3 regions of the Sphingobium sp. B2 genome follow, and region 3 is predicted to be linked to each of the others. Evidence: predicted binding sites of a transcription regulator. Region 3 holds the regulator's gene; each other region holds the start of a gene.
What was found. The regulator LexA, encoded in region 3, represses DNA repair genes until DNA is damaged. The targets are predictions, from matches to a motif close to GTTCCNCNCTTGTTCT.
Positions count from the first base shown of each region.

Region 1 (10,225 bases), 1.8 Mb from region 3:
CGGTGCATGGCCTGTCGTCGATTTTCCTGAAGGACAAGCCGCTGTTCGCCAGCGGCGTGGACGAACTGCTCGCCTTTCTGGAGGATAGCCCGCTGGTCGCGCATAATGCGCGCTTCGATTTCGGCTTCCTGAACCATGAATTGCGGCTGTGCGGGCGGCCCGACGTGTCGATGACGCGGATGATCGACACGGTGGCGATCGCCCGGACGCTGCATCCGGGCGCCAAGCACAGCCTGGACGCGCTCTGCACCCGCTACGGCATCGATCGCAGCCATCGCATCAAGCATGGCGCGCTGCTGGACGCCGAATTGCTGGCGCAGCTTTACATCGAACTGACCGGCGGCCGTCAGATCGGCCTGGGTCTTGCACAGGAGGAGGAAAAAGCAGCCATCGACGGGGAACTTGGCGCTGGCGCCATGGTTCGCCCTGTTCGTCCCGCGCGCGTTTTTGCAGCGAGCGCGGCGGAGCTGGAACGGCATGGCAGGTTCATCGCGACCCTGGACAAGCCGATCTGGCTGGAGGAGGCGCAGGCGGGCTGACACAAAAGCCCGTGCCCGTGCCTCCAGTTTATCCGGGCCGCTTCCTGCGACCCGGCAAGAATAAGGAGAAGGCATATGGATATTCGTGTTTCCGGGCATCAGGTCGACACGGGCGATGCGCTCAAGCAGCATGTCGCAGACCGCATGGAGGCGATGGCCGAGAAATATTTTTCCCGCACGATTTCGGCCCATGTGACCTTTCGACCCGCGCCGCACGGCGCCTTCCACTGCGACATCATCTGTCATGTGATGACCGGCCTGATCCTGAAGGGAGCAGGCGAGGCGCAGGAGGCGCATCCGTCCTTTGACCAGGCGGCGGACCGGATCGAAAAGCAGCTGCGCCGCTATATGCGCCGCCTGAAGGACCGGCACAGCCAGGCCAGTGCGGCCGAAGCGCAGCGGGTCAGCAGCTTGAGCGTCGATGATATTGACGGGGCGGGCTACACCATCTTCGCCTCGCCCGCGGACGAGCAGGAGGAGGTCGAGGATTCCCCGCTGATCGTTGCGGAAACGCGCGTCGATATTCCCGAAGCCAGCGTGTCCGACGCGGTGATGATGCTGGACCTGCGCAACACCAATGCGCTGCTGTTCGTCAATGCCGGCACCGCGGCCTACAACATGGTCTATCGTCGCCATGACGGGACCATCGGTTGGGTCGAACCGCGCATGACGGCGCGCTGAACCAGCCAGTCGCCATGGGCCGCCTGTTGACCTGATGGTGCAGGCGGCTTATGGGGCCGGGCTTTCTATTCCCCGATCACCGCGCATCTAGACCCCAGGCTGAGCGCGGCTCGGCTGGTTCGGACAGACCATGGTTGATTTCCACGACATCGTTTCAGCGGACGCGCTCGCCACCGGCCTGACGGTAAACGGCAAGAAGCAGTTGTTCCAGAAGATCGCGACGCTCGCGGCCTGCGCCTATGGGTTGGACGCCGACGAGGTTGGCGACGCCCTGTTCGAGCGGGAGCGGCTGGGTTCGACCGGATTTGGCGGCGGTGTCGCCATTCCCCATGCCAAGATTGCCGGGTTGGACCGGATGTGCGGGCTGGTCGTGCTGCTTGATCCGCCAGTGCCGTTCGATGCGGTCGACGATGCGCCGGTCGATATCGTCTTTGCGCTGCTGTCGCCGGTCGATAGCGGAGCGGAACATCTCAAGACGCTGGCGCGGGTCTCGCGCTATCTGCGTGACGACAATCAGGTCGCGCGGTTGCGCGGGGCCAAGTCGGACGCGGCGCTGCATGCGCTGCTGGCCGGTGGCGGGGCGCGTGACGCTGCCTGAGTCAGGCACGCCCGCAAGCGGCGAGACCGCGCATTTCCGTGCGCTGGAAAATCTCTATCGCTCTGCGCCGATCAACCGGCTGTTCCGGTCGGATATCGCGATTCAGGAACCGGGGCGTTGCATCATCGATTTCGATGTCGATGAAAGCCAGTTTCATGCCGCCGGGGCGGTCCACGGCACCGTCTATTTCAAGATGCTGGACGATGCGGCCTTTTACGCGGCCAACAGCCTGGTCAGTGACCGATTCCTGCTGACCACCGCGTTCAACCTGCTGTTCACCAGGCCGATCGCGCCCGGTCGGATTCGGGCCGAGGGACGGTGGATCAGTGGCAAGCGCCGCGTCTATGTGGCCGAGGCCAGCCTGATCGATTCCGATGGCGAGGAGGTCGGGCGCGGCACTGGCACCTTCATGCGGTCGCAATTCCCGCTGTCATCGCTGCCGGGATATGGTGGCTGAGTCGCAGGGTGGCGCGCGGCTGACCAGCGCGATCCTGGTCAATGCGCTGGTGCGGCGCACCAATGCGGCTGGCGGCTTTGCCACGATCATCGTCAAGGGCGACGAAACGAGCGGCGTCATATTGGTTCAAGCCCTTGAAAAGGGAAAAGAAACTGGTTTGTTCGAGCGTGTATCGAACTTTGCCGGCGGCTATGCGTTGATGCGCTGTGGACCGTCCCCGGAGGATGGCCCGGAGGCGCTCGCCACCTATGTGGCGCGTCGGCGCAGGTCGGACCCCGACCTGTGGATAATCGAACTCGATATCCCGGAAGCAGAACGGTTCGCCGCTGAAACGATCTGCTGATCGTTGACTTAGTGCAATGGTCCGTGCAGAGGCCCCGCCAACGCTGAACGCGCAGGTTGCTGCATTCGTCCAAGGGGGGCGGATTTGGTAAACACGCAGACGGGGGGCGGCCAGACGTCAAGGAATATGGGTATAAGACGACGTCCAAGGCCAAGAACCGCACGTTTTTGAGTCATAATGAGTTTTCGATTGAGGGCCGCGATCATCGTGGCATTTGCGCTGTCCGCTACAGCGGCGGTGACCGCTTCCGACATGTCGATCGCCGGTGAGTCGATCCATTCGGTAGCCTCCCTGTCCAGCGGCGACGCGCCGACGACAGCGCCTGCGGCCGCACAGAAGCCCGCAATCACTTTTGCCGCGCCGCGCGAAATCGTGCAGCCGCTGGCTTCGGCCTCCAAGGCCGATCTGACCTATTCCACCGAATCCGACATGCAGGCGAGCAGCCTGGCCGCGCTGGTCGACGCCCATGGCGACGCCGAAGCCGTGGACGGCGACATGAAATGCCTGGCCGGAGCGGTCTATTTCGAATCCAAGGGCGAAAGCCTGGAAGGCCAGCTGGCCGTGGCACGGGTGATCATCAACCGCGCCAAATCGGGCCGCTTTGCCGACAGCCTGTGCGGCGTCGTCTATCAGCCCAGCCAGTTCAGCTTCGTGCGCGGGCATGGGATGCCGCCGATCCGCATGGAAAGCAACGCCTGGCGCGAGGCCGTCGCCATCGCCCAGATCGCCATGGACGACAGCTGGAACAGCCGGGCCGAAGGCGCCCTGTTCTTCCACGCCCGCCGCGTTTCGCCGGGCTGGGGCAAGGCCAAGCTGGCGATGATCGACAATCATATCTTCTATCGTTGAGCGACGGCGCGCGATTGGCGCGCTTCCTTTGGGGTGGATCATGAAAAGAAGGCCGGTTCGGGTTCTACCGAATCGGCCTTTTCTTTTGTTCCTGACTTGTTCTAAAGTCGCGCCATGAGTAGCGCCCCGATCGAAAGCTGTTCCCCCCTGACCGACGGCACCGCGCTGGCGGTGGCGCGGGGGACGTTGCGGCTGTTTTTCCGCCACGACATGAGCGGCATAATGGAAGTGCCGCTGCCCAACGGGCGGCGCGCCGACATCATGGCGATCGACGGGGCGGGGCGGCTGACGATCGTGGAGATCAAGTGCAGCCGGGCGGATTTGCTGGGCGACATGAAATGGCCCGATTATTTCGACTATTGCGACCGCTATTATTGGGCAGTGCCTATGGGGTTCGACCTGTCGCTGTTCGACAGTGAATCGCTGTGGCCCGCGCGCACCGGCCTGATCGTCGCGGATCAATATGACGCCGAACTGGTCCGTCCCGCGCCGATCGAGCCATTGGCCGCGGCCCGGCGCAAGGCGGAGACATTACGCTTCGCCCGGCGGGCGGCGCGGCGGCTGACGGCGATCAACGATCCCGATCATGCGGCGGAGATCGGCTGGTAGGCCGGGCTTTAGCTCAGAATACCGGACCCTGCACCGGGCCTTTGGGCGTCGTGCTGGTCTTGGCGGCGGCGAGCGCTTCGGCAAGGCCGGGCGTGCGGTTGTCCCGGTTGGCATAGTCGCGGGCGGACATGCCGGCGATGGAATCGCGCTTGTCGGGATCGGCCCCCTGCGCTACGAGCAGCCGGACCAGCCCCAGATCGCGCAGTTGCACCGCGCGGATCAGCGGGGTTTCGCCGCTACCATTGGTCTTGTCCACCTGCGCGCCGCGCGCGATCAGCGTGCGGGCGCCCTCTTCGAACCGGCCCTGCACCGCCTTCATCAGCGGGGTGTTGCCTTCATTGTCGGTCAGATTGGGGTTCGCCCCCTTGGCCAGCATGAAGGCGAGCCAGGTGGCGTCGCGCCGGGCGATGATGATGTGCAGCGCGGTCTCACCCGATGTGACGTCGCGGCTGTTGACCACGGTGGAGCCGGGCTTTTGCAGCAAGTCTGTGACCTTCTGCCCGTCGGCATCCTTCACGGCCTTCAGGAAATTATAATTGTCGGAAAATTGTGCCTGCGCGGCGACCGGGGACAGCAGCGCCAGCGTCAATGCGGCGGCGCGCCCCAGACCCATCCATGCGCTCAACCCGGTCTTGCTCATCATCTGCCCCGTATCATTTGCAAATCGGCCCATAGCAAGGCATGGCTGGCGGCACCATGAACAAAGCAAAGATTGCGATCGCCCTGCCGCTGCTGGCCCTGCTGGCTGCGTGCAATATGGGGACGGACGGGAACGCATCAAGCGGCGATAGCGCGCAGGGCGAACTGGCGGGCGCGCGGATCGGCGCGCCTTTCACCCTGACCGATCAGGATGGCAAGCCCAGAAGCTGGGACGATTTCAAGGGCCAGTATCGCCTGGTCTATTTCGGTTACACCTATTGCCCGGATGTCTGCCCGGTCGACCTGCAACGCATCATGCAGGCGTTCAGCCAGTTCGAAAAGGCGCAGCCGGCGCTGGCGGCGAAGGTCCAGCCGATCTTCATCAGCGTCGATCCGGCGCGCGATACCCCCGCGGTCCTCAAACCCTATGTCGCGGCTTTCCACCCGCGCCTCATCGGCCTGACCGGCACGCCGGAGCAGATCGCCAGGGTCGCCAAGGATTTCGTCGTCCTCTACAATGTGGAGGGTAAGCCGGGGGACAAGGATTATCTGGTCAGCCACAGCCGCACGCCATATCTGTTCGATCCCGACGGCAAGCCGGTTGCGCTGGTCCCGGTCGATGATCCGGGCACGCCGGACGTGGACGAAGGCGCGCCGGACAAGGTGCTGGCTGCCCTCAGGAAATGGGTGAAATAGGGCTTGGACTTCTGGGAAAAGCCTCTCCACACGCTGGATGCCGCCCAGTGGGAGGCATTGTGCGACGGGTGCGGAAAATGCTGCCTGCACAAGGCGGAGGATGAGGATACGGGGCATATCTACCCCACCAATGTCGCCTGCCGCCTGCTCGACCGCCATAGCGGCCAATGCACCAGCTACAGGAACCGCCGCAAATTCGTGCCCGATTGCGTGCGGCTGACCCCGGCCAAGGTGAAGCAGATCAGCTGGCTGCCGCGCACCTGCGCCTATCGCCTGCGCGAGGCGGGCGAGCCGTTGCCCGACTGGCATTATCTGGTCTGCGGCGATCGGGAAGCGGTGCATCGCGCGCAGGAATCGGTGCGCGGCTGGACCGTGGCGGAGGCGGAAGCGGGCGACCTGGAGAATCATCTTGTCGACCGGGACATCTGATCCCGACGTCGCGATCCTGATCGACGGCGTGGCGATGCCGGTGCGGGTGCGCCGGTCCGCACGGGCGCGCGCCTACCGGCTGACGATCGACGGCGCGCGCGGCGAATTGCGCCTGTCGATGCCGGTGCGGGCGAACCTGAAGCGCGCGCTGGGCTGGGCGCAGCAGCATGAAGGCTGGGTGCGCACGCAAATGGCGGCGCAACCGGCGATCACCCTGCTGGACGATGGCGCGACATTTCCGCTTGAGGGACGGGACGTCCGCATCTGCTGGATCGAGGGTGCGTCGCGTACGATCCGGCTGGCGGACGACCGGCTGATGCTGGGCGGGGCGGCGGAGTCGGTCAGCGCGCGGGTGCAGCGCTGGCTGGTGGCGCGGGCGCGGGCGGTGCTGGAGACCGAAACGACGGAACTGGCGCGCGAACATGGCCTGATCGTCGCGTCGGTGGGCGTGGGCGATCCGCGCAGCCGCTGGGGCAGTTGCACTTCGTCCGGTGCGATCCGCTATAGCTGGCGGCTGATCCTCTGCCCGCCCGATGTACGCCGGTCGACCGTGGCGCATGAACTGGCGCATCTGCTGCATATGGATCATAGCGCGGCCTTTCACGCGGCGCATGCGCGAATCCTTGGGGCGGACCCCCGGCCTGCACGGGCGTGGCTGCGCACCAACGGGGCGGGGCTGCACCGCTATCGGGCCTGAGCCGATGGCGCGCCGGAAACGCTATCTGACCGCCACCATGGCGGACGGCTATGTCAAGACGATCGGGCCGACGGCGGACCCCTTCACCCATTATTGGCGGATCGTCGCGGTGCTGGACAATGGCAAGACGGAAGTGTTCTGGGGCCATGTGCGCTCGCTCGCCGAGGCGAAGAAGAAGCGTGGGGCAGCGGAGGACGGCGCGCGGATGCGGGGCTGGAAAAGCTATGCGTTCGAGATTGCGGAACTGGTGGAGACGGAGACAGCGCCTAAACCCGTTCGTGTCGAGCGAAGTCGAGAAACGTAGCGCACAGGTTTCTCGACTTCGCTCGACACGAACGGGTTTAGGCCTGTCTCTTATACACATCTAGATGTGTATAAGAGACAGGATCCATATGCAGCAGATGCTGTCCCTTATACACATCTAGATGTGTATAAGAGACAGGTGCGCTACGTTTCTCGACTTCGCTCGAAACGAACGGAGTTGGGTGTTTCTATCCCCGATGCGGCCACACCCCTGATCCGTCGGCGGCGCATGCATGGGCCGCGTCGCGGGGATAGGGCAGGCCGCAGGCTCGGCAGGTCACATAGTCGCCAACCTTGAGGCCATGGCCCACCGCCACCCGTTCATCGAACACATAGCAATCCCCCTGCCAGCGGCTATCGCCTTCGGGCATTTCCTCCAGATAGCGCAGGATTCCGCCCTTCAGGTGGAAGACATCGTCGAAACCGCGCGACTTGACCAGGGCGGTGGATTTTTCGCAGCGTATGCCGCCGGTGCAGAACATCGCGATCTTGGGACTGCGCCCCTGTGCCTTCAGGTCGGCGGCGAACGCGTCGAACCAGCCGGGAAAGTCGCGAAAGGCGCGGGTGCCGGGGTCGATGGCGCGATCGAAGGTGCCGACCGCGACTTCATAGGCGTTGCGCGTGTCGATGACGATCGTGTCGGGATCAGCGATCAGCGCGTTCCAGTCGGCGGGGTCAAGATGGGTGCCGGCCTGGTTCGCCGGATCAAGATCGCCCACGCCCAGCGTCACGATCTCCCGCTTTACCTTCACCTTCATCCGGGCGAAGGGCGCGGCCTGCGCGGTTGCATATTTGACGTCCAGATCGGCGCAGCCGGGCAACTGGCGCAGATGATCGATCAAGGCCGTAATCGCGTCCGCACGGCCAGCGACCGTGCCGTTAATCCCTTCGCCCGCGACGATCAGCGTGCCGCGCATGTCGAGCGCCCCACAGAGGGTGCGCAGATCCGCCGCGATGCCCTGGGGATCATCGAAGGTGGCGAAGCGATAGAGGGCGGCGACGGTGAAAGGCGCGGTATCGGACATGGCGGCGCTATAGGCGTTCATCGGCCCTCTTGAAAGCGGGACTGCATCGGCGCATAGCCGGGCCATGGTTCCCCTTTCGTTCGCTGGTGAGGCGTTTCTGGCGCTGCCGCAGGCTGCGCTCTTCTGGCCCGCGCGCGCGGCCTTGCTGGTCGCCGACCTGCATTTCGAGAAAGCGAGCTGGTATGCGCGCTTCGGCCAGTTCCTGCCGCCCCATGACAGCGAGGCGACGCTGGACCTGATCGAGGGGCTGGTGGCGCAGACGGGCGCACGGTCGGTCTGGTCGCTGGGCGACAGTTTTCACGATGCAGATGGCGCCGCGCGGCTGGACCCGCGCGCGCGCGAACGGCTGGTTTCCCTTACGGAAAGGCTGGACTGGACCTGGATTACAGGTAATCATGACGTCGGCGTGGCGGACATGCCGGGAGGACGCAGGCTGGTCGAGGCGGAACTGGGCGGGATCATCCTGCGCCATGAAGCGCAACCGGACGATCCACGGCCTGAAATCTCCGGCCATTTCCACCCGAAATTCCGCCTGTCGGTGCGTGGACGCCATGTCGCGCGCCGCTGCTTCGTGGAGTCGTCGACAAAGCTGATTCTACCCGCGCTGGGCGCGCTGACGGGAGGGCTGGATGCGGGTCATGGAGAGATTCGGCGGGTGGTGGGACCGGGTGCGAGCGCTTTGGTCCCTGTTTCTGACCGATTGTTACGCTTTCCGTTATCGTAAAGAAACGCTACGGAAACCGGATTTTAAGCTGTTGCTGATAGGCAACAGGGTGTGAATATCACGCCACCAGACATCGCAAAAGGCGCAGAAAAGCTAGGCTCTCTTGCCTTCGCCCTGCTGTGGCATCATAAACTAGGGCAGCACCCGATACGTCGAAAAGGCGTGCGGGCAGGAGAGGAACGACCATGATGACAGACAAGAGCCTTTGGCTGACGACCGCCGGCATGATCGCATTGACGATGGCGATGCCCGCCGCCGCACAGGACACGACCGCGCCGCAAGCCGCCGTCGATCAGGACAGTGCGGAAATCATCGTGACCGCCACCCGGCGCGCGAGTCCCCTGTCCGACGTGCCGATCGCGGTGTCCGCCGTCAGCGCGCAGGCGATGCAGAATAGCGGCGCCAGCGACATCCGCACATTGAACCAGCTGGCCCCGTCGCTGCTGGTGTCATCGACCGGATCGGAAGCCAATGCGTCGGCGCGTATTCGCGGCATCGGCACGGTCGGCGACAATCCCGGCCTGGAAAGCTCGGTCGCGGTGTTCATCGATGGCGTGTATCGCTCGCGCACCGGCGCGGGCCTCAACGAACTGGGCGAGATCGAACGGGTCGAGGTGCTGCGCGGGCCGCAGGGGACGCTGTTTGGCCGCAATGCGTCGGCGGGCCTGATCAACATCATCAGCAAGGCGCCGGAAAACACGTTCAGCGCCAAGGGTGAGATCACCTACGGCAATTATGACTATTGGCGGCTGTCGGGCCGTGTCACCGGGCCGGTGGCCGATGGCATCGCGCTCAGCCTGGACGGGGTATGGTCCAAGCGTGACGGTTTCTACAAGCTGGTCGACACGGCCGGGAACAAGGTGGGCGACACCAATGACCGCGACCGTTATTTCCTGCGCGGACAGGCGCTGATCGAGCCGAACGACGATCTGTCGATCCGTCTGATCGGCGATTATACCAATCGCGACGAAAGCTGCTGCGGCGCCGCCTATACCGAGGCGCGCGAACGGACCCCGGCGGCAGGTGGCGGATACAACACCGCGCCGTTCAACCGCATCGCCGCGATTCTGGCTGGGCAGGGCAGCGTGATTGCGGCCGACCCCTATGATCGCGAACTGACGATCACGCCGGGTCGCGACTATGTGAGCAAATTGAAGGACTGGGGCGTGTCGGGCGAGGTCAATTATGACCTGGGCGACGTGAAGCTGACCAGCATCACCGCCTATCGCGATTACAAGTCGAGCGACTATGGCGATTATGACTATAACCGCGCCGACCTGCTCTATCGCGATCCCAATACCTATCGCCAGTTCAAGACCTTCACCCAGGAATTGCGGGCGCAGGGTTCGGCCTTTGGCGACATGCTCGACTGGCTGGTCGGTGGCTATTATGCCAATGAACGGCTGACCTTGCAGGATAATATCCGCTTTGGCGCGGATTATGGTCGCTTTGCCGCCTGCCGCCTGATGGCAGGGGCTGGCGTGAACAGCAATTTCCCGGCGTCGACGCTGGCTGCCTGTGGCAGCGGGCTGGCGACCGGCGCGCTGATCACGGGCACGCAGGCGAACCTGAACGCCGGGCTGAACGCCGCTTTCCTCAACGCCGGCCTGCCAGCGCCGGTCGCTGCGGGGCAGGC
Region 1 covers NZ_VDBZ01000001.1:3,027,199-3,037,423, reverse strand. Annotated here, with positions in the region: gene dnaQ (DNA polymerase III subunit epsilon) at 1-539, shown strand, start outside; gene hpf (ribosome hibernation-promoting factor, HPF/YfiA family) at 615-1,220, shown strand; gene FE851_RS14880 (PTS sugar transporter subunit IIA) at 1,351-1,818, shown strand; gene FE851_RS14875 (PaaI family thioesterase) at 1,778-2,275, shown strand; gene FE851_RS14870 (DUF1491 family protein) at 2,265-2,618, shown strand; gene FE851_RS14865 (cell wall hydrolase) at 2,796-3,467, shown strand; gene FE851_RS14860 (MmcB family DNA repair protein) at 3,582-4,076, shown strand; gene FE851_RS14855 (ankyrin repeat domain-containing protein) at 4,090-4,716, opposite strand; gene FE851_RS14850 (SCO family protein) at 4,758-5,411, shown strand; gene FE851_RS14845 (YcgN family cysteine cluster protein) at 5,415-5,840, shown strand; gene FE851_RS14840 (M48 family metallopeptidase) at 5,821-6,537, shown strand; gene FE851_RS14835 (hypothetical protein) at 6,542-6,841, shown strand; gene FE851_RS14830 (rhodanese-related sulfurtransferase) at 7,029-7,886, opposite strand; gene pdeM (ligase-associated DNA damage response endonuclease PdeM) at 7,930-8,589, shown strand; gene FE851_RS14820 (TonB-dependent receptor) at 8,778-10,225, shown strand, end outside.
Region 1: FE851_RS14860 (MmcB family DNA repair protein) is a predicted target of LexA. The motif match lies at 3,555-3,570, and genes of this name have one in related genera.

Region 2 (10,225 bases), on a different contig from region 3:
TCCTGGAGCACCCGGCGGTGGGGATGATGGTAGAGGACATCTCCGGTGACGACTGTCGGCACGCGATGCCGCGCCGCGAGATTGGAAAATGTGTAGAGCCGCATCTGGTCGCCCGGTCGCCGCTGCAGGGTCAACGCAACATAGGCACGGCCTGAGAAAATCCCGGCGAAGCGCGCCAGCACAGCTTCTACTTCTGGCCCCTCGTCCGGCAGCAGGATGGCAAGCAGGCCCTCGGCATGGTCTGCCACATCATCCCAGCCGATGATGCACTTGCCTTTGCCACCCCGCTTCTTGCCGCGACTGAGCAGTCGACAAAGCCGCGCATAGCCAGGGCGATCCATGGGATAGATGAGGAGAGAATGCCCCTCGACCAGATCCAGGCGGCAGCCGATGATCAGCCGCACGCCGGTCACCTTGGCGGCTTCATGCGCCCGGACGATGCCTGCCAGACTGTTTCGGTCTGTGATGGCAAGGGCATCGAGGCCGCAGGCCTGCCCTTCTCCAAATAATTCCTCGCAGCTCGATGCGCCGCGCAGAAAGGAGAAATGCGAAGCGCATTGCAGTTCCGCATATCGCACGATGGCACCTGCCGATTCTCATTTGGACCGAATGCATGTGTTCCTTATTTGTTCTATACCGCTTTTAAGTCAATCTGCTTGTGCGAGGAACCGATCGGATCAACCGCCGTTTAGCCTATACCGGGTCAAATCACTTGCCCCCCGCATGAACGCCCGGTGCATCAAGCTCCGTCAGCGCCCCCGCTGGCGGGGCAATTTTGTTGCTGGCCAATTCGATCCGGAACGCGCGCTTTTCCGCTTAGCTTGCCTGATATGGATATCTATCCGCGACAAAAGGGTGCGGTCGGGGGCGCACGCGTCATGCCCTGCCCGAACCGACTTTCTTGATTCGATCACTTCCTTTTTCGCCGGACGCGACGTCATCGGTGGCCCACAGCGTCTTGCTACGATCACCGACCTGACCGGCACGAACAGCTCCCTCGCACAGGATCATGAGGGCCTGTGAGATATGCCTGCGCGATCATGCTGGGCGGCCTCCAGATCAGGCACAGTCTTGCCGAGCGGGCCGATCCTGCGCTGCTTCCGGAAGCCCGGGCGGCTTGCTGCTCGCCATATTCCTCAATTTCCTGGTCGCCAGATTGACGGAGGTCGAGACAGGCTGGGGAACCATGACCTTGGGCCATGATGCGGTGGCGAACAAACTACCGTACGGATACGAAATGACGGGAACATGGGGGCATCTGACCTGTTGGCTTGGCGCACGGTTAACAGGAGAGAGCTATGCCCCCCGAAAACGTCCCCGTTGAAAATGATCAGGCTGACATGAAGGGTACATCAATGGACGATTTGCCCAAGACCGACCAAGCCGATGGCACCGACCAAGAGGTCGATGGTGACGTAGATGCCGATGATGAACGCCAGGATACCGACGATCTTGAGGACGCTCAGCGAGACGCGGCTGAAAAACGCGAACAGGAAGGCGGCTATCAGTAAAGTTGGTTTCAGGGCGGCCGCGATTCCAAGCCTGTGCCGCCCCCAGGCTGAAGCCTGCTACTCGACGATCAGATTGCGTAGAGCATGCGCCGTTTGCAATACCAGAATATATCGAATTTCGAGCGACCATCTGGCACACTGACAGGATCGCAACGGCACTGCCATGAGCATGGCCCTCGGACCATTCAGGCACCATTACCGGAGCCCAAACCAGCAATAGACAAAGAAAACCCCGCCGGAGCGTACGCCACGGCGGGGCCTAGGTTCAGGGAGGTGTCGCTCAAAGGGGGGGAAAGAGCGACACTCCAAACTTAGGTGCAGCAAAGGCTCGTACAAGACCTGCTTCACCCAAAATCGTGCGAGATCAGCAGCGTAGCATCGCAGCTTGCTCAGCGGCCTCCCAGACTCAGTCTGACGATGGGGCGTTTGACGCCAAAGCATCGACTATCATCGCGGCCAGCGTCTCTTCTGCCCGTGCCCGTACGACCGCCTCCTTGGCCTCCAGATCGTGCCGAAGCCATTGCGGCGCACGTTCGATGACACGCAGAATGGTCAAATTCATGTTTTCGTCCATGCGTGCAGTCTATGACTGCCTGGGCCTGGCAGCGCAATCGAGCTGCAGCGCCCAGCTCCGGCTATAAACGCCGTTGGTTGTCAGGCGAACAACCCGTGCAGGAACCAGCCCTGGCTACCGGTCGCGCTGTCCATGCCATCGCCCTGACGGAACACCCAGTATCGCGTCCCGGTCTCATCCTCGAGGAGGAAATAATCGCGGACGCTCAGCCACTCCTCCTCGCTCACATGCCATTCGCCATAAATACGCTCTGGCCCGTCCGCGCGCTTCACCTTCCGACGTATGCCGCGCCACACAAAGTGAACCGGTGGATGGTCGGGCAACAGGGCCAAGGTATCGATCGGTTGAGGGCGTTTGAAGAGGCGCGCCGGGCGCGGCCAATGCTCGGGCCAGCGCAGCAGGGTCGGGTCGGCCATGGGGGCAATGCGGATAACGGAACGCTCGGGAATATCGCTCTCGCGCGCGGCGATCCGGTACAGCCGCTCCTCCCCAACCCTGTTCCCCAATATGTCTACGAGCGCTGCCACATCAGCCCTGGGCGTCTCGCCCAGGTGCGAGATGGTGCGCAGCCCAAGCGGCTCGGTCTGGGGTGCGCACAGCGCCATTTTCTCGACCCCAAAGCCAGGATCGACCGTCTCGATCCGGTCGCAGAGCAGCCGTCCCATCTGTTTCGGGTCGCGGCCTGGCTTGGAAAGCCCTGCCCGGATCGCCTCGATCCGGTTGTCGACGCGATGAAAGCGCAGGTCCAGCCGTCGCGCCCCTACACCTGCCTCCTCCAGTTGCTGGCACAGCGCGTCGACCAGCTTATGCGTATAGCGCGCCAGGGTTTCGGGCGCGCCGATGGGCTCGGCAAAATGGCGCTCCACCTCAATGGCCTCCGGCGGCAATACCGGCTCGAAAGGTTCGGACACGCGGCCATAGACCTGGTCGAGCCGCAGGCCCGGCCCGGATCCGAAGCGCAGCGCGAGCGAGGCGCGCGGCATGGCCTCGAGATCAGCGATCGTCTCCAGACCCAGTTGGCTCAATGCGCTGACGATAGCCCGGTCGAGGCGCAGTGCGCCAAGCGGCAGATCAGCAATCGCCTGCTCAAGGTCGAGCGGATCGATGACGCGCAGCGGCTCGGTGCCATAGCGCGCGAGCGCATGTGCGGCGCCATAGGCGGGCGCACACACGGCACGCCCTGTGGTTTCCACCTCGGCCAACCGCTGCGCCATGTCCTTGAGCAGGCCCATGACGCCGCCATAGGCATGAGCGGCGCCGGTGATGTCGAGCATCAGCCCGTCGGGCGGGTCGACCGCTATGATCGGCGCATAGCGGCGAAGCGACCAGACTGCCAGACGCTCCAGGCCTTCCCGGTCCGCCTGTGGCTCGGCATCGATGATGATGAGGTCGGGCAGCAATGCCCGAGCTTGGGTAACGGCCATGCCTGCATCCAGACCGATCGTGCGCGCGGCGGCGTTCGCCGCAGTGACCACCCGGCGCTGCCCTTCCATGCCAGCGAGGATCAGCGGCGCGTCAGGAGGCGGCGCGCTGCGCCCAAGCCTGCGACGCAGCCGATCCGTCGGCCAGGTCGGCAGGAAGAGCGAGACAACCTGTCGCATCGCAGGCTTCCACCAGAAAATCGGCGCTCTCTCCTGCCCGGCACCGTATGAGCTCGACAAACCAGCGATGCCGACCAACCCCCGGCACCGGCAAGGGTTCAGACGGAACGGCCGTCACCCGCCATCGCGTCGCGGCCGCCGTTGGCTGGCCAAAGTCCGATGCCTCGGCCAAGCGCCGCCAGCGCCGGATCGCGATTCCAAGAGTGCCGCTGCTCTCGGCCGCCAGTTGGAGGCGCCGCGAGGACGTCATCGACAGGCGGGCGAGTTCCGCGACCACGCCCCCAAGGCCACCATGACGCAATCCCTCCTCGAAACAGGCAAGCACAGCCGTTTCATCGCGAGCTTCCACATAGATGACACGATCGGGATCAAGCCCGGCTTGCGCGACCGCGGGCGCAAACAGGTCCGGCTCAGTCATGCACCACAGAATGCTGCCGCCCACCCGTGCGAGAATGCCGGCGGTGAACAACGCAGCGGCCGCGCCATCGGTCACCCCCTGCGCGCCGCCCGCCACTTCATGTAGCGCGCCCAGCGCCAGACCCCCGCCCGGTAATTTGGCGTCGACCATCTCCAGCCCAAATGGCAAAACCTCTTTGCGCCGACGTTCCGTGCCCTCGATATCGGCAATCTGGGCGCGCAAGGCAGCAACATGGGGGCGCGCCCCTCTTTCCATCATCGAAGGGCCTCCTTCTGGCTCGCGGTTGGATTCGTTCCTATTTTGTTCTATACAGGGCCCAAGTCAACGGGGCGGCGCTAAACAGGCGCATGCTCGGTGATACGCTTCTGAAACAAGGCAGGAAAACCCATGGTCTCGCAGCGAAAAAAATTAAGCCTCAAGCAGGGAGCGGACGGCGCTGAAGAGCCATTGGTCCTCCAGCCTTCGACCGAATCGGAGCGCGACTCGCAAATTGGCGGCTCATCATCCAAACCATGATTCCGAGCTTGTCACCGACGATGAAATTCCCTCGTAAGGAGGCTGCAGCATGACGCCGCGCATCATCGCCATTGAAGGCATAGATAGCCTGCCGCCCGGCGAGGCAACGCAGCTTCGCGTTGCCCAGCAGACGCTCAAATTGAGCCTTGGATCAGCAGTTCAGGACAGCGATCAGACGGGCGATCCCGATCTTGCGGTCATTGGCATATCGATGGGCCTGGCCTGCATTATCGAGCAGCCGCCTGAATTGCCGAGAGGGGAAAGCCTGCGCAAAGGCACCCAGACCTATAGCAAGATGCTCGGGCATCACGCCCAGACTCCACGCTTGGCCTTTGAAGAAACCGGCAACCACCCGATCGATGGTCTGCTCGACCGTTGCAAGTCTGTCGCCGACGACGGCCAGAAGCCCGATTGATCGGCCCCATGTCGAGATTGCATTGCATGGCTGCGGGAATGGGCTGGGTTGCCGCGCATTTTAGCGCCCATATGCCCGCCCCGATCGAGCTTCCACCCGAGACCACCGAAGGTGCCCACGGGCTGGTGGTTTTCGAGAATGAGGGTCGGCGGATCATGCGCGGCGTAACATGGGGATTTCGCCGCATGACGCAGGAAATGCGCGAGCGCGGTGAAGAGCCAGGAAGGATCGGACTGGTCGCTGATCTCACCAATCCCATGTGGGATAAGATGGTGGCAGATCCGCGCTATCGCTGCCTGATCGTGATGACCCATTTTGCCAACCCCGACGGGCCACCTGGCGGCCGCACACGGACATGGTTTTCCTTAAAGCGCCAGCCGATCATGGCCTGGGCCGGCTGCTGTCGGAACATGCCGGATCAGGGACCTGTCTATGCCGGCATGACGATGCCTGCCAATGAAGCCATTTTGGGGACAAACGATCGGATGCCCCTGTTGCTCGACTCTCACGAATATGCCGCCTGGCTGCACGGCCCGATCGAGAGCGTGATCGGATTTCAATATCGGGCGCCCTTCGCTGCCGAGCGGTTCCGCGTCGAAACGACCCAAGATCTATGGAGAAGCCGCCAGTTGCCCCCCTCGGCTGACAACCAGATGGCGTTGCTATGACCATGGCAGATGCCCAGCAAATCGACCTATTCGCGCCGCTCCTTATCCCCGGCCTTGACTATGCCGCCGGCTTTTTGAGCAAGGCTGAGGAAGCGGACCTGATCGAACACGTCAATGCGGCGCCGCTCACGCCATTTCGGTTTCAGCAATGGACCGGCAAACGGCTCACTTATAGCTATGGCTGGACCTATGATTTTGAAAATGGTCATTTCGGCCCGACCGACCCTATGCCCGACTGGCTGCTCCCCATCCGAGACCGGGCTGCGCATTTCGCCGACCTTGCGCCGGAACTGCTGGTCCAGGCCCTCCTCATCCGCTACGATATAGGTGCAGGCATCGGGTGGCACCGTGACCGCCCGGTGTTCGACCGGGTCATTGGCATCTCGCTTGGCGCGGGTGCACCCATGCGCTTCAGGCGGCGGGCCAAAAGTGGATTTGACCGCAGGACGGTGGCGCTTGCGCCGCGATCCATCTACCAGCTGTCAGGAGCGGTCCGGCAGGAATGGGAACATAGCATCGCGGAGATGGAAGTGCCCCGCTGGTCGATCACCTTCCGCAGTCTAAAAGCTGGGCGCGATGGAGCATGACGCCATGTCGGGCGTTGGGACGTCTGCAAAGGAGAGATCGTGATCATGCCCGCTACGTCCAAAGCTCAGCAAAAAGCCGCAGGCGCGGCATTGTCCGCCAAGCGCGGCGAAACACCCAAATCGAAACTCAAAGGCGCGTCGAAAGAGATGGAGAAATCCATGTCCGAAAAACAGCTTGAAACGTTCGCTGCGACGAAGAGGAAAAAGCTTCCTGAGCGAAAAGACTGATCCGTCGGCTTATCCGGTAACCCCGGATGGTCGCTATTTCGTGGTGCGCGGGCGATTATGGCGGGCGACCAATCCGGCCTTGAACGAGGATGCGCGCCATCGGCTTGTCCAGCAGCTCATGGACGCGCGTCGTGATGTGGGATCAGCCAAGCGCGCAGGGAACATAGCAGGGGAGCAAGAGGCGCGGGTCCGGGTCGATGCTGCCAAGCGGGAGCTCGGCGAGCGGGGGGCGGTCTGGTGGGAAGATGGCGCTCGCGATTTTAACCGGCATCTCGCCCGCAATACGCCGTACGCCGAGTGGTTTGCAGCAGTCGATATCAAGGACAGCTGAGCCGATTGCAAATGCTGCAAGTGGCAGTTCTCTCTTCGCATTTGCGAACTCTAGCGCCCAATGCCACATCTACCCTGCCTTTCAGGCATCCTCTCCTAAAACTCAATAAGGTCGGCCGATTGAGGACCGACCTTCTTTTTTGGCTTACAGCCCAGGCCTTGACGGTCAGTTGCCTTCCTCTCCCTGTTGACCGCCACGGCCACCTGCCAGCGCTTCATCCCTGTCCCGGCGCGCCGTCGCCCGGGCCATCTTCTATCTGGTCTTTCTCCTTGTCAGCGATGGGCTAAGGTCCCGGTGCGGCCTGGTCCTGAATATTCTGCTCGCTGACACGCTTTTTTCAGCATTCGGCTTCTGCTCGGGGTGTGGCTCTTCCATTGTCTGCTCCTATTGCGTTTCACCTTTGCTCAAGGGCGAACGGGGCGGGGCGCCTTGCTTCGTTCCGAGCAGGCGGCCTGCCTGATCAGGTCGGCTTCTTCGCTCTGGGGCGGCTTGGCTTTTCTCCAAGCTCAATCCAGACCGGCGCATGGTCGCTGCTTTTCTCCCACCCGCGCGGCGCTCTGTCCACCTCCGCCGCAATCAGTCGCGCCTTTGCCTTCGCGTTCAACAGGAGATGATCGATGCGAAGGCCCGCATCGCGATCGAAGGCAAAGCGCAGATATTTCCAAAAAGTGTAGATAGTCTCGTCAGGGTGCAGACATCGCAGGGCATCCGTCCAGCCCTGATCGAGCAACCGCTGATAGGCCGCGCGGACTTCGGGCGCGAACAAAGCGTCGTCTCGCCAGCGGTCTGGCGCATAAACGTCGAGTTCTGTCGGCATGACATTATAGTCGCCCGCGATCACAACCGGCGCGTCCAGATCAATAAGCGTAGCAAGATGGTCGTGCAGCCGATCAAGCCATCGCAGCTTGAAATCATATTTTGGCCCGGGTCGGGGATTGCCGTTGGGAAGATAGAGGCCGGCAATAAGCACACCGCCGACCGCTGCCTCGATATACCGGCTCTGTTCGTCATGCAGGTCGCCCGGCAGAGCGCGCCGCGTTTCGTGGATTTCGCCCACGCGGCTGAGGATCGCCACGCCATTCCATCGGCTCTGGCCATGCCAGATCGCGTCATAGCCTGCATCGCGAATGGCCGCCGCGGGAAATTTTTCCTGCGGTGCTTTCAATTCCTGGAGCGTGACGATGTCCGGTTCTGCTTCGCCAAGCCAACGCAGCAGGACGGGAAGACGCCCGTTCACCCCATTCACATTATAGGTTGCGATCTTCACAAGTCCGGCAGGATCTGGTCGGCCCGCCCCCAATTTGCCAGGTTCCTGGACCCCGCTCGCTGCACCATTTCCGCCGCATCGCCGATATGCCAATGGGCTGCACTATCAAGATCGCGCAGTTCGTCCCATGTCAGCGGCACAGCGATCGGGGCGAAGGGCCTCGACCGCGCACTATATGGCATGACGGCGGTCGCACCGCGCTGATTGCGCAAATAGTCGATGAATATCCTGCCCGAGCGCCTGGCCTTTGCGAGCGCAGCGGTAAATCGATCGGGATCAGCCTGCGACAGGGCCAACGCGAAGCGATGGGCAAAGTCCTTGAGCTGCGGCCATTCCGCCGTTGGTGTCAGCGGGGCGATCACATGAATTCCTTTGCCGCCTGTCACCATCGGAAAGGTTACAAGCCCCATCTGCCCCAGCACATCGTGCAGGTGAAGCGCCGCAGCGACAACATCCTTGAATTCCAGCCCATCATCCGGGTCGAGATCGAACACCAGGCGATCAGCCTTTTCGACATCCTCGATCCGCGCGCCCCAGCCATGAAACTCGATCGTGCCCATCTGGACGCATGTGAGGAGGCCATCAGCGGAATCCACAAACAGATAGGGTTCTTCATGGCCATCCTTCTCCAGGATCACGACCTGCTTGACACTCTCGCCAAAACTTCCGGCATCATGCTTCTGGAAGAAGCAGTTTTTGTCGCGCCCCTGCGGGCATCGCACAAGGCTGACGGGTCGGCTTCCCGCCCATGGCAGCATGATATCTGCCACAGCCTCATAATAATCCGCCATTTCACCCTTTGTGAGCTTGCCTTCTGGAAATATCACCCTGTCCCTGTTGCTGATCTTGACGCCGCTTGTCCCGGCCGGTCGCACCGCGGTCATCACAGGCGCCTCGACCTCCAGCACGACAGCCTCGGGCTTCTTGTCCTCGCGCAAGCCCAGATAGCTTGAATGCCGCAGCACACCCTCTTTAGTGAACTCGATATAGGCGATTTCGGCGACGAGTCTGGGCTTGATCCAGGTCGCCCCGCGAACGGCAGCCCGCGGCGCATCGAGAGTTGGCGCCTTCTGCGCAAGCGGCGTCATGAGCGCCATCAACCGCTCGACCTCCTCCGCGCTAAAGCCGGTTCCGACTTTACCGGCGTAACGCAGCTTTCCCTTCTCATGTACGCCCAGCAGAAGCGCACGGAAACCGCGCTGCTTGTCCGAGGGAGTCCAGCCCACGATGACGAATTCCTGTCGACGAATGCATTTAGTCTTTACCCAGGAGCCCGATCGCGAACCCGTGTAGCGCGCGTCGATGCGTTTGGAGATGACGCCCTCCAGCCCGGCGCCGCAAAAACTGTCGAACAGCTGCTCGCCCTTCCCGACGATGTGGTCCGAATAGCGGATATGCCCCCGGCCCTCGCCGATCAGCTTTGCCAATTTCTCCTTACGCTCGAGCAGGGGTCGACCGCTAAGGTCTTCGCCGTCAAGCCCCAGAAGATCAAAAGCCATATAGTCGATTTTACCCGGATCGCTCTTTAGCGCCGTTTGAAGAGCCTGGAAGCTCGTCCGCCCGTCAGGCAGGATCACGACAGCCTCGCCATCGATAAGCGCGCTGCGGGCACGCAGCGTCACCGCGTCTGCAAGGATGCCGGCAAACCGATCGGACCAGTCGAGGCCCGACCTTGTATAGGCCCTCCCGTCTCCGCCACCGACCGCCAACAGGATGCGATAGCCGTCATATTTCAGTTCATGGACCCACCGATCTCCCGCGGGAACATGGTCGACCAACGTCGCCAGCTGTACAGGTTGAAACGGAGGTAGTGTCCCTTTACCCCTCCCGCCTGCCTTCGTTGCTCTTGCTGCAACGGGCGCAGCAGCGGGCTTGGCGGTGGAGCCGCGCGGCGACTTCCGCTTGGGCACGGGCTTTCCGGCTGCGATCTCTTCCATGGTCCGCCCGGTGTCGACGCTGGTGAGATGAGTGCCGACAAGATCGTCCGAACCACCTGCAAAGACATCGCTTACCTTGCGAAGAATCCAGTTTTCACCCTTTTCCTTGCCGCGGGGCTTCAAGCGAAACAGGATCCATTCGCCCTTCATGCGTCGGCCATGAAGAATGAAG
Region 2 covers NZ_VDBZ01000003.1:140,956-151,180, forward strand. Annotated here, with positions in the region: gene FE851_RS18995 (error-prone DNA polymerase) at 1-581, opposite strand, end outside; gene FE851_RS26290 (hypothetical protein) at 1,356-1,511, shown strand; gene FE851_RS26295 (DUF6771 family protein) at 1,918-2,085, opposite strand; gene FE851_RS19000 (Y-family DNA polymerase) at 2,166-3,686, opposite strand; gene FE851_RS19005 (ImuA family protein) at 3,601-4,362, opposite strand; gene FE851_RS19010 (hypothetical protein) at 4,670-5,035, shown strand; gene FE851_RS19015 (SOS response-associated peptidase family protein) at 5,044-5,703, shown strand; gene FE851_RS19020 (alpha-ketoglutarate-dependent dioxygenase AlkB) at 5,700-6,290, shown strand; gene FE851_RS19025 (DUF3008 family protein) at 6,336-6,518, shown strand; gene FE851_RS19030 (hypothetical protein) at 6,598-6,849, shown strand; gene xth (exodeoxyribonuclease III) at 7,310-8,116, opposite strand; gene ligD (DNA ligase D) at 8,113-10,225, opposite strand, start outside.
Region 2: FE851_RS19005 (ImuA family protein) is a predicted target of LexA. The motif match lies at 4,396-4,411, and genes of this name have one in related genera.

Region 3 (10,225 bases):
ACCCTTAATGTCTCGACCGCCGTGTCGCTGGTCGTCGCAGCCGCTGGCGTCCCCGTCGCCAAGCATGGTAATCGCGCGGCATCTTCCAAGGCGGGTGCAGCCGACACGCTCGAAGCGCTTGGGCTCGACCTGGACCGGGCGGCGGCCAGCGCCGAAAAGACACTGGCGGAGATCGGCATCTGCTTCCTCTTCGCGCAAAATTACCATCCCGCGCTCAAGCGGCTCGGCCCGATCCGCAAGGCGATCGGCGAACGGACCATCTTCAACCTGATGGGACCGCTCGCCAACCCGGCCGGCGTACGCCGCCAACTGGTCGGCATCGCGCGCCCCGCCTATGTCCCCATCTATGCGCAGGCGCTTGCCGAACTGGGCGTCGACCGGGCCATGATCGTGTCGGGCGATGAAGGGCTGGACGAACTGTCGCTGGCAGGCGGCAACGACATTGCCGAAGTCGCGGGCCATGGCGTCGTTGCCATGCATCGCCTGTCCGCTGCCGATCTGGGCCTCTCCACTGCCCCGGTCGATGCGATCCGGGGCGGCGACGCAGCGCATAACGCCGCCGCCTTGCGCGCGCTGTTGCTGGGCGAACCGGGCGCCTATCGTGACGCCGTGCTGCTCAACGCCGCAGCCGCCCTTGTCGTGGCCGACGCGGTTGCGGACCTTAAGGAGGGCGTGGAGGAAGCGGCCGAGACGATCGACCGTGGCCTTGCCAATGCCCTGCTCAATTGCTGGATAGCCTATCAATGACCAACAAGCTGATCGAGATTTGCGATTTCAAGCGCGAGGATGTCGCTCGGCGCAAGGCCGCGACATCGCTGTCGTCGCTCCACGCCCGCGCCAGCGAACAGACGCCCCCGCGCGGCTTTCGCAAGGCGCTGGACGACGCATCCCGTTCCGGCTTCGGCCTGATTGCGGAGATCAAGAAAGCCAGCCCGTCCAAGGGGCTGATCCGCGAAGATTTCGATCCCCCCGCCCATGCGCAGGCCTATGCCGCTGGCGGCGCGGCCTGCCTGTCGGTACTGACGGACGAACCCTATTTTCAGGGTCATGACAATTATCTGATGGCGGCCCGCTCCGCCTGCCCGCTTCCCGTGCTGCGCAAGGATTTCATCGTCGATCCCTGGCAGATTTTGGAAAGCCGGTCGCTGGGGGCCGACGCGATCCTGATCATCGTCGCCGCCCTTGACGACAAGCAGATGGCAGAGATTGAGGATGCAGCGCTTGGGCTTGGCATGGACGCGCTGATCGAAGTGCATGACGAGGCGGAAATGGAGCGCGCGCTCAAGCTGCGATCCCGCCTGATCGGCGTCAACAATCGCGACCTGCGCGATTTCAGCGTCGATTTCGCCCGCACCTATGAACTGGTGGGCAAGGCGCCTGCCGGTTACACCTTCGTCGCCGAAAGCGGCCTTGGCAGCCATGCCGACCTGACCGCCATGGCCGATCATGGCGTGCGCTGCTTCCTGGTTGGCGAAACGCTGATGCGGCAGGCCGATGTCGAGGCGGCGACGCGCAGCCTTCTGACCGGCGCATGACGGGCCTTACCCATCTCGACGCGGGCGGCGCGGCGCGCATGGTCGATGTGTCGGCCAAGGCGGTGACCGCGCGGGAAGCGATTGCAAGTGGCCGGATCGACATGATCGCCGATGCCGCTGCCGCGATTGCGCAGGGACTGGTCAAGAAGGGCGACGTGCTGGCGGTCGCGCGGGTCGCGGGGATCATGGCTGCCAAGCGCACGGCCGACCTCATCCCGCTTTGTCACCCGATCGCGCTGAGCAGCGTGAATATCGACTTCGATCTGGACGAAAGCGGCGTGACCGTCACCGCCACCGCGCGCACCGCTGGCCAGACGGGCGTGGAAATGGAGGCGCTCACCGCTGCCTCGGTCGCGCTGCTCACCATCTATGACATGGCCAAGGCGCTCGACAAGGGCATGGTCATTGGCCACGTCCGCCTGATCGCCAAGAGCGGCGGCAAGTCGGGCGACTGGCGCGCGGCATGAGCCTGCTGCCCGTCGCCGAGGCGCAGGCCCGCCTGTTCGCCCTTGCGAGCCCGCTGCCAGCGGAAGCAGCACCGGTCGCCGCCTGCAACGGACGCTGGCTGGCCAGCGACCTACTGGCGCTGCGCAACCAGCCCTGGGCCGATCTGTCCGCGATGGACGGCTATGCCGTGCGTGCCGCTGAATGGCCGGGGCCGTGGCAGGTCACTGGCGAAAGCGCGGCTGGCGGCGCTGTGCCTGCGCCGCTGGCGCCCGGACAGGCCTGCCGCATCTTCACCGGCGCGCCCCTGCCCGCTGGCGCAGACACGATCCTGATTCAGGAAAATGCCATCCGCGAGCGCGACCGACTGACCGCCAGCGACGATCTTTTGCCTGTCGGGCGCAACATCCGCCCGGCCGCGTCGGACTTTGCAACGAACGCACTGTTGCTGGCAGCCGGGAGCGCCCTTACGCCCGCGCGCATCGCACTTGCCGTGCTGGGCGGCCATGGGACGCTGCCGGTCGGCCGCCGCCCCACGGTCGCGCTGATCTCAACCGGCAACGAACTTGTGCCGCCCGGCGCGCCGACCCCGGCGGGCAGCCTGCCCTCTTCCAATGCGGCCATGCTGGCGGCGATGCTGGCAGGCCTGCCGTGCGATGTCGTTGATCTGGGCATCGTTCCCGATGATCTCGACGCCATGACCGCCGCGCTGAAACGCGCGGCGGCGGCGGACATCATCGTCTCCACCGGCGGTGCATCCGTCGGCGATCATGACATGGTCCGGCCTGCCTTCGCGCAGGCGGGGGGCAGGCTCGATTTCTGGAAGATCAGGATGCGACCGGGCAAGCCGCTAATGGCCGGTACCATCGCCGATGCCGTATTTTTGGGCCTGCCGGGCAATCCGGTCTCTGCCTTTGTCACCGCGACCCTGTTCCTGTTGCCGCTGGTGCGTCATCGCGCCGGATCGACCGCGCCGCTCCCGCGCCTGAGCGAGGCGCGCCTTGCCGCGCCGCTACCTGCGACCGGCGATCGCGACGATTATCTGCGCGCCTATCGGGGGGAGGCCGGGATCGTCTCCGTCACGTCGCAGGACAGCGCCGCCACGGCCGCTATGGCGATGGCCGACTGCCTGATTGTCCGCCCTGCCGGTTCATCGATCGCCGCCGCAGGCGACATCGTCACCATCCTGCCCCTGACGGACTGATCGACCGTTTGATTGAACCCGGTTCCCATGGCCAGATGCGCCGCTTCCGGTCCGTTGTTGGTCGCTTGACTCGCCTCCTTCCGTTTCCTATGTGTTCCTTATACGTTCCATGGAGGACCGCAGGCATGTTGACCCTCAAGCAGCAGGAATTGCTGAGTTTCATCCAGACCCGGCTGGAGGAAGGTGGCGTATCCCCTTCTTTCGAGGAGATGAAGGATGCGCTCGACCTGCGATCCAAGTCCGGCATTCACCGGCTGATCAATGCATTGGAGGAACGCGGCTTCATCCGCCGCCTGCCCAATCGCGCCCGCGCGCTGGAGGTGTTGAAGCTCCCCGACGCCATGCACCGCGCCCCCGCGCCGGTTGCTCCGGCCAAGCCGCAACTGGTGCCCAGCCTGCCGATCGCTGCCAATGACGTCATCGAAATCCCGCTGCACGGCCGTATTGCCGCCGGCGTCCCGATCGAGGCGATGGAGGGGCAGAATATGCTGTCCGTCCCCGCCGCGCTGCTGGGGGCTGGCGATCATTATGCGCTGGAAGTGTCGGGCGATTCGATGATGGAGGCAGGAATTTTGGACGGCGATTTTGCGCTGATCCAGCGCACCGATGTCGCCCGCGAAGGCCAGATCGTCGTCGCCCTGATCGACGATGCGGAAGCGACGCTCAAATATTTCCGCCGCGAAGGACAGCGCGTCCGGCTCGATCCCGCCAACAGCGCCTATGAACCGCAAATCTATGATCCGCGACAGGTGCGAATTCAGGGCAAGCTGGCGGGACTGCTGCGCCGCTATAATTGAGGCCGCCATGACGGGTGACGGCGAGGGCGCGGTGCGACGATCCAGGGATGAGCGTCGCCCGCCATCCTCACCGTGCTGATCCGCGCATCGTCCAGGTCAATGGCAATGCCGCCGGTTCGCGCCAGCATCCGTCGGTCGATCTTCAACCAGCGCGGGCGACACCAACGTGGCAGCGCGCGATCGGCAATGACGATGTCGGCGGCGGCACATTCCCGGCTGAACAAGGCCCGTTCGACCAGCATGTCGCTGCGGGTGGCCAGCACATGCCAGCGCCGCCCGCCCGCCTGTATCCCCACTGCGCACAAATCCGTCGAGCAGCGCGCCTGCCGCAGGTCCGCCATCGCTTCGATCGGCCCGTCATAGCCCGCGCTCTCCGCCAGCGTGTCGCGCACATAATCGCCTGCGCCCGCGCGCAGCAGTGCCATGCCGCCTGTCGATGTCCGCACCGCGACGTGGCGGCCATCGCTCGTCACCAGAATATCGGGCGGTGATAGCAAAAGCACGCCGGTCACGCCGATCGCCACTGGCCCAAGGCCCAGCCAGCGCCACCCGCTGCGCCACAACAGACACCAGAGCAGCCCGCCGATCATCAGCGCGAACAGCCAGGATGGCACCGCCGGCGTCAGCATTGTCGCCATTGGACTGGCGGCGACGCCATGGGCGACCAGCAGCAACAGGTTCAGCGTCTGCGCGGTCATCCACCAGAAGAGGGCGCCCAGTCCGACAAGATCGAACAGCAACGCCAGCGCCTCCAGCGGCATCACGACAAAGGTAGTCAACGGGATGGCGACGAGATTGGCGAACGCCCCCAGCATCCCGGCCTTGTGAAAATGGAACAGCGCGATCGGCATCAGCACCAGTTCGACGACAATGCCGGTCATCAGCATTGCCGCCAGCACGCGCCCCGCCCTGCGCGCCCACCCCTCATCCCGCGCGCTGGTCAAGGCGCGAAAACGCGGATGCTCGGCCAGCGCAACCAGCGCGGTAACGGCGGCAAAGCTCATCTGGAAACTCGGCCCCGTCATCGCTTCGGGCCAGAAGGCCAGGACGATGAGCGCGCCCACCGCGACCAGCCGCAACGTGATCGCGTCGCGCCCCAGCGCCAGCCCGCCCAGCACCAGCAGCGCGGCGATGCAGGACCGCAGCGTCGGCACCTCCGCCCCGGTCAACAGCGTATAACCAATCCCCGCCAGCGCCCCGCCCGCCGCCGCGATCAGCATCAGCGGCCAGTCGAGCGCCGCTCGCTGGCTCAACGCCATCACCCGCATCAACAGGAAAATCACCGCGCCGATCAGCGCCGTCACATGCAACCCGCTGATCGAGAGCAGATGGGCAAGCCCGCTACGGCGCATCGCTTCGGCATCGGCCTCCGCAATCGCGCCCTGGTCCCCCGTCGCCAGCGCCACGGCTATGCCCTGCGCCGGCCCGTCCACCTGCTCCCGAATATGCGCGAACAAACGCGCGCGCAGCGGCGGCGGCGCGGATGACGGGCGTAGGACGTCAATCGGTTTGAGCGCCTTGCCGGTCGCGCCAATCCCCTGAAAATAGGCACGCGCGGCAAAATCATAGCCACCCGGCACGCTGGGCGGGGCTGGCGGCATTAAACGGACGCGAAAGCGGATCACCGCCCCCTCGCCCAATCCGGCCGGAACATCCGCCTCGGCTATGTTGACCCGGATCGTGGCTGGCAGGCCCGGCGCGTCGACCGGACGCAGCATGGCGCGCACCATCTGTTGCGCGGGAACCGCCCGAACCGCCATCACTTCACCCGTCACCACGGTAAAGACAGCGCGCGCCAGCGGCGGCTGCCCCAACAGCACCGCTTTCCCCCATATCAGCGCGCATCCGATGCAGGCCAGCATTCCGCCCGCCACGATCATGCGCCGCAGCCGCGCGCCATCGGGCAGCAGCGACCCCAGGCAAGCGAGCGCCAGCGCACCACAGCAAAAGGCCAGCCACCCGGCCCTGTCGGGCAGCAGGAACCAGGCAGCGATGCCCGCGCCCAGCGCGATCGGCACCCATAGGGGAATTTGCTCGCGCTCCGTCTCCAGCCAGCTTTCCACCCGCGAAAACGCCCCGCGCAACCACGCCGGAGCCCCCCACCAAAGGGAGGTTTGTCGTGGCTCAAAAGCCATGCTAGGGGGCGACGCATTCATGGAACAGGCAGGACGAATGTCAGCGAATATGACGGCAAGTGCAACGGGAATGAACAAGCCGGTAGTGACCCGTTTCGCGCCATCGCCAACCGGGTTCCTGCATATTGGAGGCGCGCGCACCGCTTTGTTCAACTGGCTGTTCGCCCGCCACCATGGCGGCAAATTCCTGCTGCGGATCGAGGATACCGACCGCGCCCGCTCGACCGAAGAAGCGGTGGCGGCGATTTTCGACGGGCTGGATTGGCTGGGTCTGGGCGGCGATGAACCGGCGGTGTTTCAATTCGCCCGCACGCCGCGCCACGCCGAAGTCGCCAACGCGATGCTGGCGAACGGCCACGCCTATAAATGCTATGCCACGCCCGAAGAACTGGCGGAACTGCGCGAACAGCAGCGCGCGGCCAAGCAGCCGATGCGTTATGACGGGCGCTGGCGCGACCGTTCGCCCGAAGAAGCGCCTGAAGGTGCGCCTTTCGTCATCCGTCTGAAAGCCCCGCGCGAAGGCGAAACGGTGATCGAGGACGCGGTGCAGGGCCGTGTCGTCGTACAGAATGCCGAACTGGACGATATGATCCTGCTGCGGTCCGACGGTACGCCCACCTATATGCTGGCCGTCGTCGTCGACGATAATGACATGGGCGTCACCCATGTGATCCGCGGCGACGATCATCTCAACAACGCCTTCCGCCAGCTTTGCATCATCCGCGCCATGGGTTGGGACGAGCCGGTCTATGCCCATATCCCGCTGATCCACGGATCGGACGGCGCGAAATTGTCCAAGCGCCACGGGGCGCTGGGCGTGGATGCCTATCGCGACGATATGGGGATGCTCCCAGAAGCGGTCCTCAACTATCTGCTGCGACTGGGCTGGGGCCATGGCGACGAGGAGATTATCCCGATCGCCCGTGCCATCGAGCTGTTCGACATCAGCGGCGTCGGCCGATCGCCCTCGCGCTTCGACATCAAGAAGCTGGAAAATCTGAACGGCCATTATCTGCGCGAAGCGGATGACGCCCGTCTCGCCGCGCTGGTCGCGCCGCGCGTCGCCGCCCGTCTGGATCGCGCCTTGCCGGACACGGGCCTGGCGCTATTGACGGCCGCGATGCCCTCGCTCAAGCCGCGCGCCAAGACGCTTAATGAAATTGCCGAGGGCGCCGAATTTCTGTTCAAAAATTGCCCGCTGGATTTTGACGAAAAGGCATTGGCTCTGCTAGACGACTCGGCGCGCGCGCTGCTGGTCAAGACAGCCGACGCTTTGAGACCAGTTCAAACATGGACGGTCGAAGCGATCGAGGACGCAATTCGCCGCGTGGCGGAGGATGCCGGCCTGGGGCTGGGCAAGGTGGCGCAGCCGCTTCGGGCGGCACTCACCGGGCGCACCGTCTCGCCGGGTATTTTTGATGTCCTCTTCCTGTTGGGGAAAGAGGGGAGCTTGGAACGGCTGACCGATGTTGGGCACGCATCGGTTGGCTGATGGCATAAATGGAGAACAATATGTCGGAAAACAAAGCCACTTTGACCGTCGGAGGAGAGACCAAGGACTATGCCGTCATGGACGGTTCGGTCGGTCCGCAGGTCATCGATGTGCGCAAGCTTTACGCCAACACCGGCATGTTTACCTATGATCCCGGTTTCACCTCCACCGCGAGCTGCGAATCCGGCCTGACCTATATCGACGGTGACGAAGGCGTCCTGCTGCACCGCGGCTATCCGATCGGCCAGCTGGCCGAAGCATCGAGCTTCATGGAAGTCAGCTATCTGCTGCTGAACGGCGAACTGCCATCCAGCCAGGAACTGGACGAATTCACCCGTACTATCACGCGCCACACGATGGTCAATGAACAGCTCACGACCTTCTATCGCGGCTTCCGTCGTGACGCGCATCCCATGGCGATCATGTGCGGCGTCGTCGGCGCGCTGTCGGCCTTTTATCATGACTCGACCGACATCAACGATCCGATGCAGCGCAGGATCGCCAGCCATCGCCTGATCGCCAAGATGCCCACGATCGCGGCCATGGCGTATAAATATTCGGTGGGTCAGCCCTTCGTCTATCCGCGCAACGACCTGTCCTATACGGCCAACTTCCTGCGCATGACTTTCTCCGTCCCGGCGGAAGAATATGTTCCCGATCCCGTGATCGTGGACGCCATGGACAAGATTTTCATCCTCCATGCCGACCATGAACAGAATGCTTCGACATCGACCGTTCGTCTGGCGGGATCGTCGGGTGCCAATCCCTTCGCGTGCATCGCGGCTGGCATTGCGTGCCTGTGGGGTCCGGCGCATGGCGGCGCGAACGAGGCCGCGCTCAACATGCTCCGCGAAATCGGCACTGTCGATCGTATTCCGGAATATATCGCCCGCGCCAAGAACAAGGATGATCCGTTCCGCCTGATGGGCTTTGGCCATCGCGTGTATAAGAATTACGATCCCCGCGCGACCGTCATGCAAAAGACCGCCGAGGACGTGCTGCGCACGATGGGCGTCACCGACCCGGTGTTCGACGTCGCGCGCGAACTGGAAAAGATTGCGCTCAGCGATCCCTATTTCATCGAAAAGAAGCTCTTCCCCAATGTGGACTTCTATTCCGGTGTGATCCTGTCGGCCATCGGCTTCCCGACCGAGATGTTCACCGTTCTGTTCGCCCTGGCCCGCACCGTCGGCTGGGTCGCCCAGTGGAACGAAATGATTTCGGACCCAGCGCAGAAGATCGGTCGCCCGCGCCAGCTCTATACCGGCCCGGTGCAGCGCGACTATATCCCGGTCGACAAGCGCTAAGCCCGCCCGGTCACAATGCCAAATGCAGAACGGCTCCCTGTCAAAGGGGCGCCGTTTTTCATGGGGATCAATCGTCCGCCGGCAATGTCAGGATGAAGCGCGCGCCTTCGCCGGGCGCGCCGCCAATGCGAATATCGCCATCCATCGCGCGGGCAAGGCGGCGGGAGATATAGAGGCCCAGGCCGCTGCCCCCGGAATCATCGCGGCCCAGCCGCTCGAACTTTTCGAATATCCGTTCGCGATCCGCGACGGCGACCCCCTGCCCCTGGTCGATCACCATGATCCGCGCCTGGCCATGATCACATTCGGTGACGATCCGCACTTCGCTGCCTTCGGGCGAATAGCGCACCGCATTGCCGACCAGATTCACCAAAATCTGTAAGACGCGGCGAAATTCCCCGATCGCGGGCATGGTCGCGTCCGGGTCCGGCGCTGATATGCGAATATTCCGGTCGAGCGCCTTGACCGCCAGCAACCCGGCAGCGCGACGGCCCAGATCCGCCAGATCGATCTCTTCTGCGATCACGCTGAAATCGGGTCGGTCGATCGCCTGCAAATCGGCGAGATCATCGACCAGCGCCATCAGATGCCGTCCCGCCGCTGCAATGTCCGTCGCGTAATCGGCATAGTCGGGGCGCAACGGCCCCTCCAACTGGGCACTGATCGTATCGGCGTTGGCGATGATCCGCCCCAATGGCTGGCGCAGCGACCGGTCGAGCCGTTTGCCGAATTCGCCCGGATACAGCGCAATTGCCGCCTCCTGCACCATCGGACCAGCCGCCATCTGCTCCAGAGCGAATGCCGTGCCGCGATAGCCGGTCAATTGTCCGGCCAGATCGAACATGGGAAAACCCGACAGGCGAAACGTCCGCGCCGGATCGCTGACCAGCGCTGCCGTCTGGTCACGAAAGGCGCGCCGCTGGGCAAAGGCGCGCAGCATCGCCATGTCGCCATCATCGTCAGGCTGAAGCTGAAAATAGCTGGAAAAGCGGCTGCCCGGCACCGGCGGATCGGGCGGCAGCGCGCCATGGCCGTCGTTTCCGGCCAGCACCATCTGGAACCGCAACTGCACGTCTATCTGCCAGTTCCAGCCATCGGCCAGCGCCGCAATATCCGCTTCACGCCGCGCTATGTCGGCTGGCAACGCAGCGACTGGTCGCTCATGCCAGTCAATGATCGACAGAGTGACGCCATCGCTGTCGGGCCGTGCCCGCACCCACATGTCGATGTCGCCATGCTGGGTCGCCGCGATGATCGGCCGCGAGACGGTAATGCCCAATCGCACGCACAGCCGCGCGATCGCCGCCAGTT
Region 3 covers NZ_VDBZ01000001.1:1,196,959-1,207,183, reverse strand. Annotated here, with positions in the region: gene trpD (anthranilate phosphoribosyltransferase) at 1-747, shown strand, start outside; gene trpC (indole-3-glycerol phosphate synthase TrpC) at 744-1,535, shown strand; gene moaC (cyclic pyranopterin monophosphate synthase MoaC) at 1,532-2,002, shown strand; gene FE851_RS05930 (molybdopterin molybdotransferase MoeA) at 1,999-3,183, shown strand; gene lexA (transcriptional repressor LexA) at 3,309-3,980, shown strand; gene FE851_RS05920 (ComEC/Rec2 family competence protein) at 3,971-6,115, opposite strand; gene gltX (glutamate--tRNA ligase) at 6,165-7,607, shown strand; gene FE851_RS05910 (citrate synthase) at 7,628-8,914, shown strand; gene FE851_RS05905 (sensor histidine kinase) at 8,982-10,225, opposite strand, start outside.